3 regions of the Frondihabitans australicus genome follow, and region 1 is predicted to be linked to each of the others. Evidence: predicted binding sites of a transcription regulator. Region 1 holds the regulator's gene; each other region holds the start of a gene.
What was found. Region 1 encodes HrcA, which represses chaperone genes, less so after heat shock. Its sites were predicted from a motif close to TTNGCACTCGNNNNNNNCGAGTGCNAA; they were not measured.
Positions count from the first base shown of each region.

Region 2: a site for HrcA is predicted at 2,418-2,444, ahead of groES (co-chaperone GroES). Genes of this name have one in related genera too.
Region 3: a site for HrcA is predicted at 1,601-1,627, ahead of groL (chaperonin GroEL). Genes of this name have one in related genera too.

Region 1 is NZ_RBKS01000001.1:1,078,195-1,082,999, reverse strand. Features, by position in the region: gene C8E83_RS04980 (histidine triad nucleotide-binding protein) at 1-183, opposite strand, end outside; gene C8E83_RS04975 (16S rRNA (uracil(1498)-N(3))-methyltransferase) at 260-1,000, opposite strand; gene dnaJ (molecular chaperone DnaJ) at 1,013-2,119, opposite strand; gene hrcA (heat-inducible transcriptional repressor HrcA) at 2,175-3,194, opposite strand; gene C8E83_RS04960 (DUF4870 domain-containing protein) at 3,329-3,709, shown strand; gene hemW (radical SAM family heme chaperone HemW) at 3,744-4,805, opposite strand, start outside.
Region 2 is NZ_RBKS01000001.1:2,743,192-2,747,996, forward strand. Features, by position in the region: gene guaB (IMP dehydrogenase) at 1-383, opposite strand, end outside; gene C8E83_RS12855 (GNAT family N-acetyltransferase) at 470-1,021, opposite strand; gene C8E83_RS12860 (GDSL-type esterase/lipase family protein) at 1,117-1,869, opposite strand; gene groES (co-chaperone GroES) at 2,031-2,327, opposite strand; gene C8E83_RS12870 (class I SAM-dependent methyltransferase) at 2,472-3,659, shown strand; gene C8E83_RS12875 (DUF4190 domain-containing protein) at 3,711-4,472, opposite strand; gene tsaD (tRNA (adenosine(37)-N6)-threonylcarbamoyltransferase complex transferase subunit TsaD) at 4,488-4,805, opposite strand, start outside.
Region 3 is NZ_RBKS01000001.1:2,573,258-2,578,062, reverse strand. Features, by position in the region: gene C8E83_RS12110 (DUF2332 domain-containing protein) at 1-113, shown strand, start outside; gene C8E83_RS12105 (DUF3263 domain-containing protein) at 159-422, shown strand; gene C8E83_RS12100 (LytR C-terminal domain-containing protein) at 453-1,064, shown strand; gene C8E83_RS12095 (cold-shock protein) at 1,262-1,465, shown strand; gene groL (chaperonin GroEL) at 1,668-3,284, shown strand; gene C8E83_RS12085 (sensor histidine kinase) at 3,470-4,805, opposite strand, start outside.

The DNA.
Region 1 (4,805 bases):
GCCCGCTGCGAGCTCGACGACGTCGGCGTACTGCGGGTCTTTCGGGATCACGAGCAGGTGCACGGGCGCCTTGGGCGCGATGTCCTTGATCGCGATGACCGTGTCGGACTCGAAGACGATCGTCGCCGGGATCTCGCGCGCGATGATGCGCTCGAAGACCGACGGCCCGGTTGCTGTGCTCATGGGTTCATCGTAACGAAGGCCGGTGACGCCGGGTCGGCTCTCACCAACGCCCCAGCTCTCACCAACGACCCGCGTCTCACCAACGCCCCAGCCGCACGCTGAGCACGGCGAGGGCCGCCGGGCCGGCCGTGGAGGTGCGCAGCACCGAGTCGCCCAGCCGCACCGTTCGACCGCCCGCCTCGACCAGGGCGTCCAGCTCGTGCGGGGCGATGCCGCCCTCGGGGCCCACGACGATGACGACGTCGCCGCCCGTCGTGAGGTCGTCGAGGGGGACCGCCGAGAGGGCGTCGGCGGCCGAGGGCTCGAGGACGAGGAGGCGTGCTGATCCTGCCAGCCTGGCCAGCTGGGCCGTCGAGACCGGCTCGGTGATCTCGGGGGCCCAGGGGCGGATCGACTGCTTGGTCGCCTCGCGGGCGATCGCGCGCCACCGGGCGAGGCCCTTGGCGACCTTGGGCCCCTCCCACCGCGAGATGCTCCGGGCGGCCGACCACGGTACGACGCGATCGACGCCGAGCTCGGTGGCGGCCTGCACGGCCATCTCATCGCGGTCACCCTTGGCGAGCGCCTGCACGAGCACGAGCCGAGGCGAGGGCGCAGGAGCCCGCGACACGCTCTCGGCGCGCAGCACCAGCCGGTCTCCGCTCGCCTCGACGACGGGCCCCTCGACGACGAGACCTCGCCCGTTGCCGACCAGCAGGGTCTCGCCGACGCGCACCCGACTCACCGTGACGGCATGCCGGGCCTCCGGGCCGGTGATGACCACGTCGGAACCCGCGGAGGTCTCGGCCAGCTCGTCGGCCAGGTAGAAGTGCGCCACTGCGATCCGCTGCTAGAAGTTCAGGAAGCGGTCGCGGAGCTTGCCGAACAGCCCCTGCTGGAACTGCGACAGCTGGGGCGCGTCGTGCTTCCGGCCGGAGGCGAACTTCTCGATCAGCTCGCGCTCTTTGTGGCTGAGCTTGGTCGGCGTCACCACCTGCACGCCGATCTTCAGGTCGCCGCGACCTGATCCGCGCAGCCTTGTGACACCCCGGTCTTTGATCGTGATGACGTCGGCGCTCTGGATGCCCGGGCGCACCTCGACCTGCACGTCGCCGTCGAGCCCGGCGATGGTCGTCGACGTGCCGAGGATGGCGTCGGCCATCTGCACCTCGAGCGTCGCCAGGAGGTCGTCGCCGTTGCGGCTGTAGACGTCGTGGTGGCGGACTTTGACCTCGAGGTAGAGGTCGCCGTTGGGGCCGCCGGCCGGGCCGACCTCGCCCTGGCCGGGCATCTGCAGTCGGATGCCGGTGTCGACGCCGGCGGGGATCTCCACCGGGATGGTGCGGCGCGCGCGGACGCGGCCCTGCCCCTGGCAGGTCGGGCACGGGTTGGGGATCACGGTGCCGTAGCCGCGGCAGGTGCCGCACGGGCTCGACGTCATGACGTTGCCGAGGAGCGAGCGGACGGTGCGCTGGATCTGACCGGAGCCGTGGCAGATGTCGCACGTCTGCGGGCTCGTGCCGGGCGCGCAGCACGACCCCTGGCACGTCTCGCACAGGATGGCGGTGTCGACCTCGATGTCACGCTGGACGCCGAAGACGATGTCGTCGAGCTCGACCTCGAGGCGCAGCAGGGCGTCCTGCCCGCGCTCGCGACGCGATCGCGGCCCCTGCCGCTGCTGCTGGGCTCCGCCGAAGAACGCGTCGAAGATGTCGCCGAACCCCGCTGCTCCCCCGCCTCCGCCGAAGCCGGGCATCGGCCCGCGGTCGTACTGCTGACGCTGCTGCGGGTCGCTCAGCACGTCGTACGCGTGCGTGACCTCCTTGAAGCGCTCGGAGGCCTCCGGGCTCGGGTTGACGTCGGGGTGGAGCTCGCGGGCGAGCCTCCGGTAGGCCTTCTTGATCTCTTCGGGCGTCGCGTTGCGGTCGACGCCGAGGACCTCGTAGTGATCTGCCACGTGTCTCCAGTAGTGCTGTCGGTAGTTCGGTGCTCGGTGGTCGTGGGGTCTCGCCCTAGCGTTCGCCGAGGAGTCCTGAGAGGTATCGGGCGACGGCGCGGACGGCCGCCATGTTCGTCGAGTAGTCCATGCGGAGCGGGCCGAGGACCCCCACCCGCGCGATGTCGGGGCCGGTCGTGTAGCCGCTCGAGAGCACCGAGGTCTGGGCCAGGCCGAACGACTCGTTCTCGCGTCCGATGCTCGCGACGACGTCCGCCGCGTCGGAGCGCATCTCGCCGAAGAGGCGGAGCAGGGTCACCTGCTCTTCGATGGCCTCCAGGATCGGGAACAGGCTGCCCGAGAAGTCGTCCTCGGTGAGCACGAGATTCGCCGCCCCCGCCATGACGAGGCGGTCCTGCCGGCCGGCGGTCACCTCGTCCACCAGGCTCTTCGCGACGAGCTCGACGAACGGCGCGCGCTCGGGCCGGAACTGCGCGGGCAGCCCGGTGAGCAGCGCGGCGGCCTCGCCGAGGCCCTTCCCGCCGACCAGGGCGTTCAGCTTCGCGCGCAGCTCGCCGAGGAACGCCTCGTCGACCTCCGCGCCGATGTCGAGCACTCGCTGCTCGACGTGCCCGGCATCGGTGATGAGCACGGTCATGACCCTCGAGTCGCTGAGGCGCACCAACTCGACGTGACGGACGCGGGCGTTCGAGAACGTCGGGTACTGCACCAGCGCGACCTGGTTGGTGAGCTGCGACAGGAGCCGGACGGAGCGCGAGAGCACCTCGTCGAGGTCGGACGACGACCCGAGGAACGTCTCGATGGCAGTGCGCTGCGCGCTCGTGAGCGGTCGCAGGTCGGCCAGCTGGTTGACGAACAGGCGGTAGCCCTTGTCGGTCGGCACGCGACCGGACGACGTATGAGGCGCGGCGATCAGCTCTTCCTCTTCGAGCATCGCCATGTCGTTCCGGATCGTCGCGGCCGAGACACCGAACTGGTGACGCTCGACGATCGACTTCGAGCCCACCGGCTCACGCGACTCGACGTAGTCGTGCACGATGACGCGCAGGACTTCGAGACCCCGTTCGCTGACCACGTGCACACCTCCTGCCCCGCTGGCACTCCACTTGCGAGACTGCCAATGCTACCGCACGACACCGAGGATCCCTGGTGCCGCGGCGTCTCCTGTCGCTACGCTGTGTGTCACCTGACAACGACGATTGGCGTGTGATGACTGACCCGAATCCCGGCCAGCCCTACGGCGGCAACTACAACCCCCAGCCCATGCGACCCGAGGACGAACGGCTCTGGGCGACGCTCATCCACGTCGGTGGCATCTTCTTCTCATTCGTGCCTTCACTGATCGGCTATCTGATCCTGCGCGACCGCGGCCCGTTCATCCGTGAGCACACGCGCGTCGCCCTCAACTTCCAGCTGACGATGCTGATCGGCTACATCGTCGGCGGAATCCTCACGGTGATCTTCATCGGTGCGCTCGTGATCTTCGCGGTCGGCATCGTGATCATCATCTTCTCGATCATCGCCGCCATCGCGGCCAACCGCGGGCAGTACTACAAGTACCCGCTGTCGATCGAGTTCATCAAGAAGTAGTCCTTCGACGCCTCGTGCGGCGCCGGCGGCGACGTCAGTCGCCCAGCAGGCGCCGCACGACCGCGTCGGCGAGCAGACGCCCGCGCAGCGTGAGGCGGACGCGACCGGCCAGTGCGGCCCGGCCGTCGAGCAGGTCGTCGGCGATGAGCGGGGCGATGGCCGCCCGGCCCTCGTCGTCGAGCTCGGCCGTCGTCAGTTCGTCGCGGACCCGCGTGGCCAGCAGGATCCGCTCCGTCTGCCGTGCCGCACCATCGAGCGTCTCGCGCCCGGCTCCCGGCGACACCCCCTCCGCCATGCGCTGCGCGTACGCGGCGGGGTGCTTCACATTCCACCAGCGGACGCCGCCGACATGGCTGTGCGCCCCAGGGCCGACGCCCCACCAGTCGTGCCCCTGCCAGTACGCGAGGTTGTGCCGGCTCGCGTGCTCGTCTCCCCGAGCCCAGTTGCTCACCTCGTACCAGGCGTACCCAGCCGCCTCGAGGGTGGCGTCCGCCACCTCGTACATGTCGGCCGCGTCGTCGTCGTCGGGCTGGGCGACCTCGCCGCGACGGATCTGCCGGGCGAGCTTCGTGCCGTCCTCGACGATGAGCGAGTACGCCGAGAGGTGGTCGGGCTCCTGCGCCAGGGCCTGGTCGAGCGACCTCCGCCAGTCGTCGAGCGTCTCGCCGGGCGTGCCGTAGATCAGGTCGAGGCTGACGTCGAGCCCCGCGTCGCGCGCGCAGGCGACGACGAGCGGGATGCGCTCGGGGTCGTGCGTTCGCTCGAGGGTCGCCAGCACGCTCGGCACGGCCGACTGCATGCCGAAGCTCACGCGCGTGAAGCCTGCCTCCTTCAGCGCCAGGAGGTAGTCGGCGTCGACGGAGTCGGGGTTGGCCTCGGTGGTGACCTCGGCTCCTGCGGCCAGACCCCACTCGTCGCGGACGGCGGCGAGCATGTGCGCCAGGTCGGACGCCGGAAGCATGGTCGGGGTGCCGCCGCCGAAGAAGACGGTCGAGACCTCGCGCTCGGGGAGGCCTGCCTCGCGAAGAACGCTGCCGGCCAGTGCTACCTCGGCGCTCGCCTGCCCTGCGTAGTCGCTTCGCTTCGCGCCGCGCAG
Region 2 (4,805 bases), 1.7 Mb from region 1:
TCGACCACGGGGAGGCCCGAGACGCGGAACTGGCCGCAGAGGGCGTCGACGTCGGCGACCGTGGAGTCGGGCGACGTGGTGACCGGGTTCGTGATCATGCCGGACTCGGAGCGCTTCACCTTGTCGACGTGCGCGGCCTGGTCTTCGATGGAGAGGTTGCGGTGGATGATGCCTATGCCGCCCTGGCGCGCCATGGCGATCGCCATGCGCGACTCGGTCACGGTGTCCATCGCCGCCGACAGCAGCGGCACCGCCACGCGGATCCGCTTCGTGAGGCGCGACGAGGTGTCGGCCTCGGAGGGGATGACGTCGGTCGCCGCCGGAAGCAGCATGACGTCGTCGTACGTGAGTCCGATGAAACCGAAGGGGTCCGGCTGATCCATGTGCCACCTTGTGCGCGAGAGGTTGGAGGGGGAACCGGAGTCGCCGTCGAGAACCGGTGGTCCATATTAACTCAGACGCGTGGAAACTATTCCCCCTCGTCGGGCTCCAGAATCCGCTGGAACAGCACGTGGTCCTGCCACCGCCCGGCGATCTTCACGTAGGCCTGAGCTACGCCGATCGGCGTGAAGCCGTTGCGACGCAGGACGCCCTGCGACGCGGCGTTGTGCAGCAGCGTCGCGGCCTGGACGCGATGGAGGCCCAGTTCATCGCGGGCGACGACGAGCGCGGCCCCGACCGCCGCCGACATCACGCCCGACCCGGCGAGCTCGCCGTCGATCCAGTACCCCAGGGTGGCGCTCTGCGAGACGCCGCGGGCGATCCCCGTGAGGTTCACGCGGCCGACGATTCGTTCGTGCTGCTCGAGGACGAGCGGCAGAGACGATCCTGCGTCACGATCGAACAGCGCGCGTTCGATCTCGACGCCCTGCTGGGCCTCGGTGAAGAACTCGATCGGCCGGGCCGGCTCCCACGGCGCCAGGCGCTCGCGGTTGCGCGTGTACGCGTCGGCGAGCGGGCCAGCGTCGTCGAGGTCGAGAGGGCGGAGGGTCACCCCGCGGGGCAGGTCGAAGGTGCTCACGGAGCGACCCTAATCGCTGCGGCCAGGCGCGTGAGATGCAAGGCGGAGGAGCCGGTCAATGGCGGAGCCATGACCGGCGACGACAACGCCGCAGGTCACGTGCCTGGTCGCAGCGAGGCGGCGAGGGTCTCCCCCCACGCGTCGTGCATCGTCTTCCACGAGAACATCTCCTTGATGAACATGTCGCCGATGCGCCAGGTGGGGAAGGGCACGTAGCTGAGGCCCGGCAGGTGGTCGGCGACGTCGGCGCTGGCGGCGTTGAGCCTGTCGACGCGCTGGTTGATGATGCGGCGGGCCGTGGGGTTGATCGGGCGGAAGTCGGAGAGCGGCGGGATGCCCGAGACCACGACGCGCGGGGCGCGGAGACCGGACTCGGCCTGAATCCTGCGCACCACCGTCTCGAGCTGGGCCGCCCAGCGCTCGGGGCTCGTCGACAGCAGCACGTCGGGGATGCCCAGCAGGAGGAAGGCGACCTCGGCGCCCTGGGCGCCGTACGAGGTGCGGTGCGCCAGCTTCTTCATGGTGAGGTCGGGCTCGGCCACGATCGACCACTCCGCGCCGCGGCCGGAGTCGACGGCGATGTGCTCGGCGGCCCGCGTGACGACGGTGAGGCCGTGGCTCAGGACCCCGTGGCCCGACGCGGCGACGTCGCCGACGAAGAGCATGCGCAGGGGGTCGACGCCGTCGATGTGCGAGACCAGGGCGTCTCGCGGGTAGAGATTGCGGCGCACCTCGAGCTGGTAGAGGGCGAACGAGATGAGCAGCAGGGGTCGACCGAGCGTCAGGAGAGCGGCGGTCAGGCGTCGACGTGCCGGGGGCGTCGGCCGCGCTTCGGGAGGCGTTGACATCGTGACCATCGTGGCAGAGACGACACCTGCCGCACAGCATTGATTGTCCGCAAAACGGGGGACATGCCGCGACGGGCCCCGTGAGACGCCGAAAGGCCCCGTCTCACGAGGAGACGGGGCCTTCGAGGTGCCGGTCGAGACCGGCGCCGGAGAGCCTGTGGCTACTTGACGACGACCGCGAGGACGTCGCGGGCCGAGAGCACGAGCAGGTCTTCACCGGCGTACTTGACCTCGGTGCCGCCGTACTTCGAGTAGATCACCTTGTCGCCGACGGCGACGTCGAGCGGGATGCGGTTGCCGTTGTCGTCGACGCGGCCGGGGCCCACCGCCACGACCTCGCCCTCCTGGGGCTTCTCCTTGGCGGTGTCGGGGATCACGAGGCCCGACGCAGTGGTCTGCTCGGCCTCGACCTGACGGATGACGATGCGATCTTCGAGCGGCTTGATGTTGACCGACACGGTTGACCTCTTCTTTCTCACAAAGCGGCGACAGTATGTCTGTGGTTGGCACTGCACGTGTGCGAGTGCCAGGTCAACTGTAGGGCCCCGTTGGCACTCGGTCAATCCGAGTGCCAGGACCGTCACGGGTGTCACCATGGAGGCATGGACACCGCAGAGCTCCGCGAGCTCCTCACGCCCGACGGCCTCCGGCTGCTCGACTCCCTGCCGCCCTTCGACGAACGGGCCGACGTCGTCGCCGAGGTGTCGAGGCTGCGCAAGCAGGGCCACGCGCCGGAGCTCGTCGCGGCCGTCCTCACGCAGGCCAGGCTGAGGGCCCGCGGCGTCGCGAAGTTCGGCGAGTTCGCGTCGCGCATGCTCTTCACCGAGGCCGGGCTGGAGCAGGCGACGCGTCTGCCGGTCGCCTCGTCGCACGCCGGCCGCTACCGCCGCGCCGGCGTCTCCCGCGTGGCCGACCTCGGCTGCGGCATCGGCGGCGACGCGATGGCCTTCGCAGCCCTCGAGCTCGGCGTGCTCGCGGTCGATCGCGACGAGGTCACCGCCGCCATCGCGACGTACAACCTCGCACCCTGGCCGGCCGCCTCGGTCGAGCTCGGCGACGCGAGCGAGGTGCCGCTCGACGGCGTGGACGCGGTGTTCCTCGACCCGGCGCGTCGCACGGCCGGGCATCAGGCCACGAGCAGGCTGCAGGATCCTGCGCAGTGGTCGCCCTCCCTCGACGTGGCGTTCGGGTTCGCCGAGCGGATGCCGACCGGCGTGAAGCTCGGCCCCGGAGTCGACCGCGACCTGCTGCCCGACGACGCGGAGTGCCAGTGGATCTCGGTCGACCGCTCGGTGGTCGAGGTCGGCGTGTGGTTCGGCGACCTCGCCAGGCCGGGCGTGCGGCGCTCGGCGCTCGTGTTCGGGCCGTCGGGCCCGGCGGAGATGAGCGCGGCCGGAGACACCGAGGACGTCGAGGTCGGCGACCTCGACGAGTACCTCTACGAGCCCGACGGCTCCGTGATCCGCGCCAGGCTGATCGGCGACCTGGCCCGGCAGCTCGAGGCGACCACGATCAGTCGCGACATCGCCTATCTGACGGCGCCGACGGCCGAGCAGACGCCGTTCGCGCAGTGCTTCCGAGTCGTCGAGACGTTCCCCCTCGACGAGAAGCGACTGCGGCAGGAGCTGCGGGCTCGCGGCATCGGGCGGGTCGAGATCAAGAAGCGCGGCGTCGACATCGATCCCGCCGTCTTCCGGAAGAGACTGCAACTCGCCGGCAGCAACGAGGCGACGCTGGTGCTCACCCGGGTCGCCGGGCGGCACACGGCGCTGCTCTGCGAGCGGGTCTGACCCGAGGCCCCGGCGGCCGCGTGCTTCGCGTGCGCGCCGGGGCGGCCGGGGTCAGTTGCCGTAGGTGCTGTTCTGGAAGCTCTGCGAGTGCGTCACCAGCACGGCGATGAAGATGATGTAGATGATGATGAACACGATCGACACGATGCCGAGGATGATGCCGGCGAGCGCCATGCCCTTGCCCGACTGACCGCTCGTCTTGATCCGGTTGCGCGCCATCACGCCGGTGATGATCGCGGCGATACCGGCCAGGCCGCCGGTGAAGAATCCTGCGATGCCGCAGATCAGGGCTGCGATGGCGAGGCCCGAGGTCGAGCCGGGCTGCGGGCCGTAGTTGTAGCCCTGCGCGCCGTAGGGGTTCGGCTGGCCGTAGGCGGGCTGCTGACCGTAGGCGGGCTGCTGGCCGCCGGGCTGCTGACCGTAGGCGGGCGGCTGCTGCCCGTAGCCCGACTGCCCCTGCCCGTACGACGGCGTCTGCTGCCCGTACGATGGCGCCTGCTCGCCGTACGACGGCGTCTGCTGGCCGTACGACGGAGGCTGCTGCGCCGACGACGGCTGCGAGTAGTCGGGCGTCGCCGGGTAGCTCGGCTGACCGTACGACGGAGCCTCGGGAGCCGAGGGCTCGCCGGGCGCGGAGGGCACCTCGGGGCCGGTCGGCGCGGAGGGAGCCGCAGGCGCACCGGGCGCAGGTGTCGAGTCAGGCTGCGGGGTCGAACTCGACCACGACTGCCCGAACTGGGGCGACGACTCGGGCGTACCGGAAGCGGCGTCGCTCGACGGGTTCTGGTCTTCGGGGGTCTTCTCGTCCGACATGGCCACAGCCTACTCTCAGACAGCTTGCGCGCTCGTGACCGGGAGGGTCGAGTCCGCGCCGAACGACAGCGGCGACGCCGGTCGGCCACGCGCGACGAGCTCCGCCCCCAGCGCGGCGATCATGGCGCCGTTGTCGGTGCAGAGCGACAGCGGCGGGATCCGCAGCGCGATGCCCGCCTCGGCGCAGCGCGACGCCGCGACCTCGCGCACGCGGGCGTTCGCGACCACGCCGCCGCCGAGCAGCAGTCGCGGCACCCCGAGGTCGCGGCACGCCGCCACGGCCTTCGTCAGCAGCACGTCGACGACCGCCTCGCGGAAGCTGGCGGCGACGTC
Region 3 (4,805 bases), 1.5 Mb from region 1:
CCTCGGGGTGGTTCGCGACGCTCGCTCTCGACGGCCGCGCGATCGCCCTCGGCGACGCCCACGGCACCCGCCTGCGCGTGATCGATCGAGAGCCGGGCGAGTCGCCGTCGTAGGCCCGCCGCGCCGCCCTAGGATGCCAGGGACTGTAAGGACGGGGCATGCACGACGACCTGGTGAGCGGGCTGACGGAGCGGGATCGGATGATCCTCGACTTCGAGCAGCACGCGCCGACCGTGGGCGCTCGCAAGGAGGCCGCCGTGCGCGCCGAATTCGGCCTGTCCGGCGCCCGGTACCAGCAACTGCTCGGCTCTCTCATAGAAAAACCCGGTGCACTGGCCTACGCGCCGATGCTGGTCGCGAGGCTCCTCCGCCTGCGCGACTCGCGTGAAGCCGCGCGCAGCGCCCGGACCTTCGGTCGCTGACTCGCCGACCCCGACGGAAGCCCTCACTCCATGCCCAAGTTCCCGCCCGACCGTTTCGACGGGGTCCCCGAATCGCCCCTGCGCGTCGGCGCGCACCGATCGGGCACGAAGCGCCACACCGGCTGGGTCGTGTTCGCCTGGGCGGCGCTGGCCTGCGGCGTTCTCGTCGCGGCGGGCATCGGCGTGCTGAAGTACGTCGACCAGAGCAACCAGTTCCACGACACCTCGACGTCGGCGGCCACTGCGCCCGCGACGGCCACCGGCACGGCCAGCAGCAGCGCCTCGCCGTCCAAGACCACGACGCAGGCCCCGACGGCGACGCAGACGCCCACGACGATCGGCCCGTCGCAGATCGACTCGTCGGTGACGTCGATCACCGTCCTGAACTCGACGCAGACCGCAGGCCTCGCCGCGAACGCCTCGAGCGCGCTCACCAGCGCCGGCTACGTGGTCAAAGGAACGGGCGACACGACCAGCGCGGCGAGCTCGTCGACCGTCTATTACACGAACTCGGCGACCGACAACGCCGCGATCGCCCTCGGCATCGCGCAGAAGCTCGGCATCTCGAACGTCGCCCAATCGAGCGCCTTCCCGAACTCCACGATCACCGTCGTGCTCGGCCCGGACTACGTCAAGAAATAGCGTCACGGCGCCCGCTACGTAACGGGCGATGACGGCTTACGTTACGGCCGTGTTAACACTCGCGCGCAGGGCGCCATAACAGCGGGTTTTCTGCCGTCGGGGTACACTTTTCGTCCTCTTTCTTCATTACTATCTGGATTCAGTCGTCGTCTGAGCACTAGGGCTGGTGGCGAGCGGAACACAGCTAGGAGTACGAAATGGCCAACGGAACCGTCAAATGGTTCAATGCCGAAAAGGGCTACGGTTTCATCACCGTCGAGGGGGGCGGGCAGGACGTCTTCGTTCACTACTCGGCGATCGACATGTCCGGCTACAAGGTCCTCGAGGAGGGCCAGGCCGTGACGTTCGAGGTCGGCACCGGCAACAAGGGGCCGCAGGCCGAGGCGGTCCGTCTCGCCTGAGCCTCGAAGCTCGAGAAGGCGCCGCTCCCCTCGTGGGGGCGGCGCCTTTTTCCGTCGGGCGCAGGAGCAGGCGAAGGGTCCCCTGCGAGTGCCCCGACGCCGCTTGCACTCGCTTCCTCAGAGTGCCAGAATCGACTGGCACTCCCCAATAGGGAGTGCCAAAGCTACTGCTTCATAGCGTCCGGGAGGGACGAAAAACCACATGGCAAAGATCATTGCTTTTGACGAAGAGGCCCGTCGTGGCCTGGAGCGCGGCCTGAACATCCTGGCCGACGCCGTGAAGGTGACCCTCGGCCCGCGCGGCCGCAACGTCGTCCTCGAGAAGAAGTGGGGCGCCCCCACGATCACGAACGACGGTGTCTCGATCGCCAAGGAGATCGAGCTCGACGACCCGTACGAGAAGATCGGCGCCGAGCTGGTCAAGGAGGTCGCGAAGAAGACCGACGACGTCGCCGGTGACGGCACGACGACGGCCACCGTCCTCGCCCAGGCCCTGGTCCGTGAGGGCCTCCGCAACGTCGCCGCCGGTGCCGACCCGATCAGCCTCAAGCGCGGCATCGAGAAGGCCGTCGCGGCCGTCTCCGCGCAGCTGCTCGAGAACGCCAAGGAGATCGAGACGAAGGACGAGATCGCCGCCACCGCGTCGATCTCGGCCGCCGACACCACGATCGGCGAGCTCATCGCCGAGGCCATCGACAAGGTCGGCAAGGAGGGCGTCGTCACCGTCGAGGAGTCGAACACCTTCGGCACCGAGCTCGAGCTCACCGAGGGCATGCGCTTCGACAAGGGCTACCTGTCGCAGTACTTCGTCACCGACCCGGAGCGCCAGGAGGCCGTCTTCGAGGACGCCTACATCCTGATCGCCAACTCGAAGATCTCGAACATCAAGGACCTCCTGCCGATCGTCGACAAGGTGATCCAGTCGGGCAAGCAGCTCCTGATCATCGCCGAGGACGTCGACGGCGAGGCTCTGGCCACGCTGGTCGTCAACAAGATCCGCGGCATCTTCAAGTCGGTCGCCGTCAAGGCCCCCGGCTTCGGCGACCGCCGCAAGGCCCAGCTGCAGGACATCGCCATCCTCACCGGCGGCCAGGTCATCTCGGAGGAGGTCGGACTCAAGCTCGAGAACGCCACCCTCGACCTGCTCGGCCGTGCCCGCAAGGTCATCATCACCAAGGACGAGACGACCATCGTCGAGGGTGCCGGCGACGAGGAGATGATCGCCGGTCGCGTCAAGCAGATCCGCGCCGAGATCGAGAACACCGACTCCGACTACGACCGCGAGAAGCTCCAGGAGCGCCTCGCGAAGCTGGCCGGCGGCGTCGCCGTCATCAAGGCGGGCGCCGCGACCGAGGTCGAGCTGAAGGAGCGCAAGCACCGCATCGAAGACGCAGTCCGCAACGCGAAGGCCGCCGTCGAGGAGGGCATCGTCGCCGGTGGTGGCGTCGCCCTCATCCAGGCTGGCAGCGTCCTCGAGGGCCTCGAGCTCACGGGTGACGAGGCCACCGGTGCGAACATCGTCAAGGTCGCCATCGACGCTCCGCTCAAGCAGATCGCCTTCAACGCCGGCATGGAGCCCGGCGTCGTCGCCGCAAAGGTGCGCGAGCTGCCCGTCGGCCACGGCCTCAACGCCGCCACCGGCGAGTACGTCGACATGCTCGCCGCGGGCATCATCGACCCGGCCAAGGTGACCCGCTCGGCGCTGCAGAACGCCGCGTCGATCGCCGGTCTGTTCCTCACGACCGAGGCCGTCGTCGCCGACAAGCCCGAGAAGGTCGCGGCTCCGGCCGGCGACCCGACGGGTGGCATGGACTTCTGAGTCTCTGCCAGACGCGCCAAGAGCCGGCCGCCCTTCGGGTGGTCGGCTCTTGCCGTGTCCGGGGGCTGCGCCGCCGCCCCTGCGGCGCTGCCTCCGGCGCCAACATCTGACGGCGATGCGCCGCCGGCCGTGCGGGACTGCTCGACCCGGGTGGCCTGGCGGCGTGTGAACTCCCCGGCCTACGCCTAGGCGGAGGGGGCGGGGAGGGGCACGGGGGCGCCCGTCGGCGCGGCGGGCTCGGGCATGAGGGGCAGCGACACCCGGAAGGTCGCGCCGCCGCCCGGGGTGTCGAACACGTCGACCTCACCGCGGTGGGCCGCGACGATCCCCGAGACGATCGCGAGCCCCAGGCCGGAGCCGCCGGTGTCGCGCGTGCGGGACGTGTCGGCTCGCCAGAAGCGCTGGAAGATCTTCTCGCGGATCTGCGGCGGGATGCCCTCGCCGTGGTCGATCACGTCGAGCGTGGCCATGCCGCGCCCCGGGTCGGCCTGCACGGCGAGCTCGATGGGGGCGTCGAAGTCGGTGAACCGCATCGCGTTGCCCATGAGGTTGGTCACGACCTGGCGAATCTTGTTCTCCTCGCCGAGCACCACAGGGCTGATCTTGCGCTCGGTGGCGGCGTCGAGGCGGGGGAGGTCGCCGGGCGGGGTCATGCCCGCAGCACTCGCCCGCGCGCGGCGCTGGCGCAGCCGGGCGAGGGTCGCGCCGGCGAAGCGGATCGGGCCGGTGACGTTCGCCGCTGCTCCTGCGCCCTGAGGACTCGGCACGACGTACTCTTCGATGCGCTCGTCGCCCGGGTCGACGGGCTCGCGCACGATCACGCGGATCTCGCGGTCGGTGTTCGACGCCATCGTGTCGAGGGCCGAGTCACGCGCGATCTGCACGAGGTCGACGGGCCCGACCTCGAGCGGCTTCGACTCGTCGAGGCGTGCGAGCGCCAGGAGGTCTTGGACGAGGCCGCCCATGCGGATGGCCTCTTTCTCGATGCGGTCCATCGCCTGGGCGACGTCTTCGGGCTTCGTCAGCGCGCCCATGCGGTAGAGCTCGGCGTAGCCGCGCAGCGAGACCAGCGGCGTGCGGAGCTCGTGGCTGGCGTCGCCCACGAACCGACGCATCTGGTCGATGGTCTTCGCGCGGTCGTCGAACGCCGAGTCGATGCGCGAGAGCATCGAGTTGAGCGATCGGTTGAGCCGGCCGACCTCGGTGTTGGGCGACGTCGCGTCGAGGCGCTGGCTGTAGTCGCCGTCGGCGAAGCGCGCCGCGGTGTCTTCGACGTCGCGCAGCGGGGCGAAGGTGGAGGAGACCAGGAGCCGCGTGATCGCCGCACCGAGGACCACCACCGACAGGCCGAACCCCAGGAAGATGTAGGTGAAGCGCGCGATCGTGTTGTTGGTCTGCGCAAGGTTGGTGCCCGCGACCACGGTGTAGGTGCCCGACGTGCCGGTCGTCTGGTCGAAGACGTTGCGCTCGGTGGCGAAGAGCCGCCACTCCTGCGTGTGAGCCTTGTTGTAGGACGTGAAG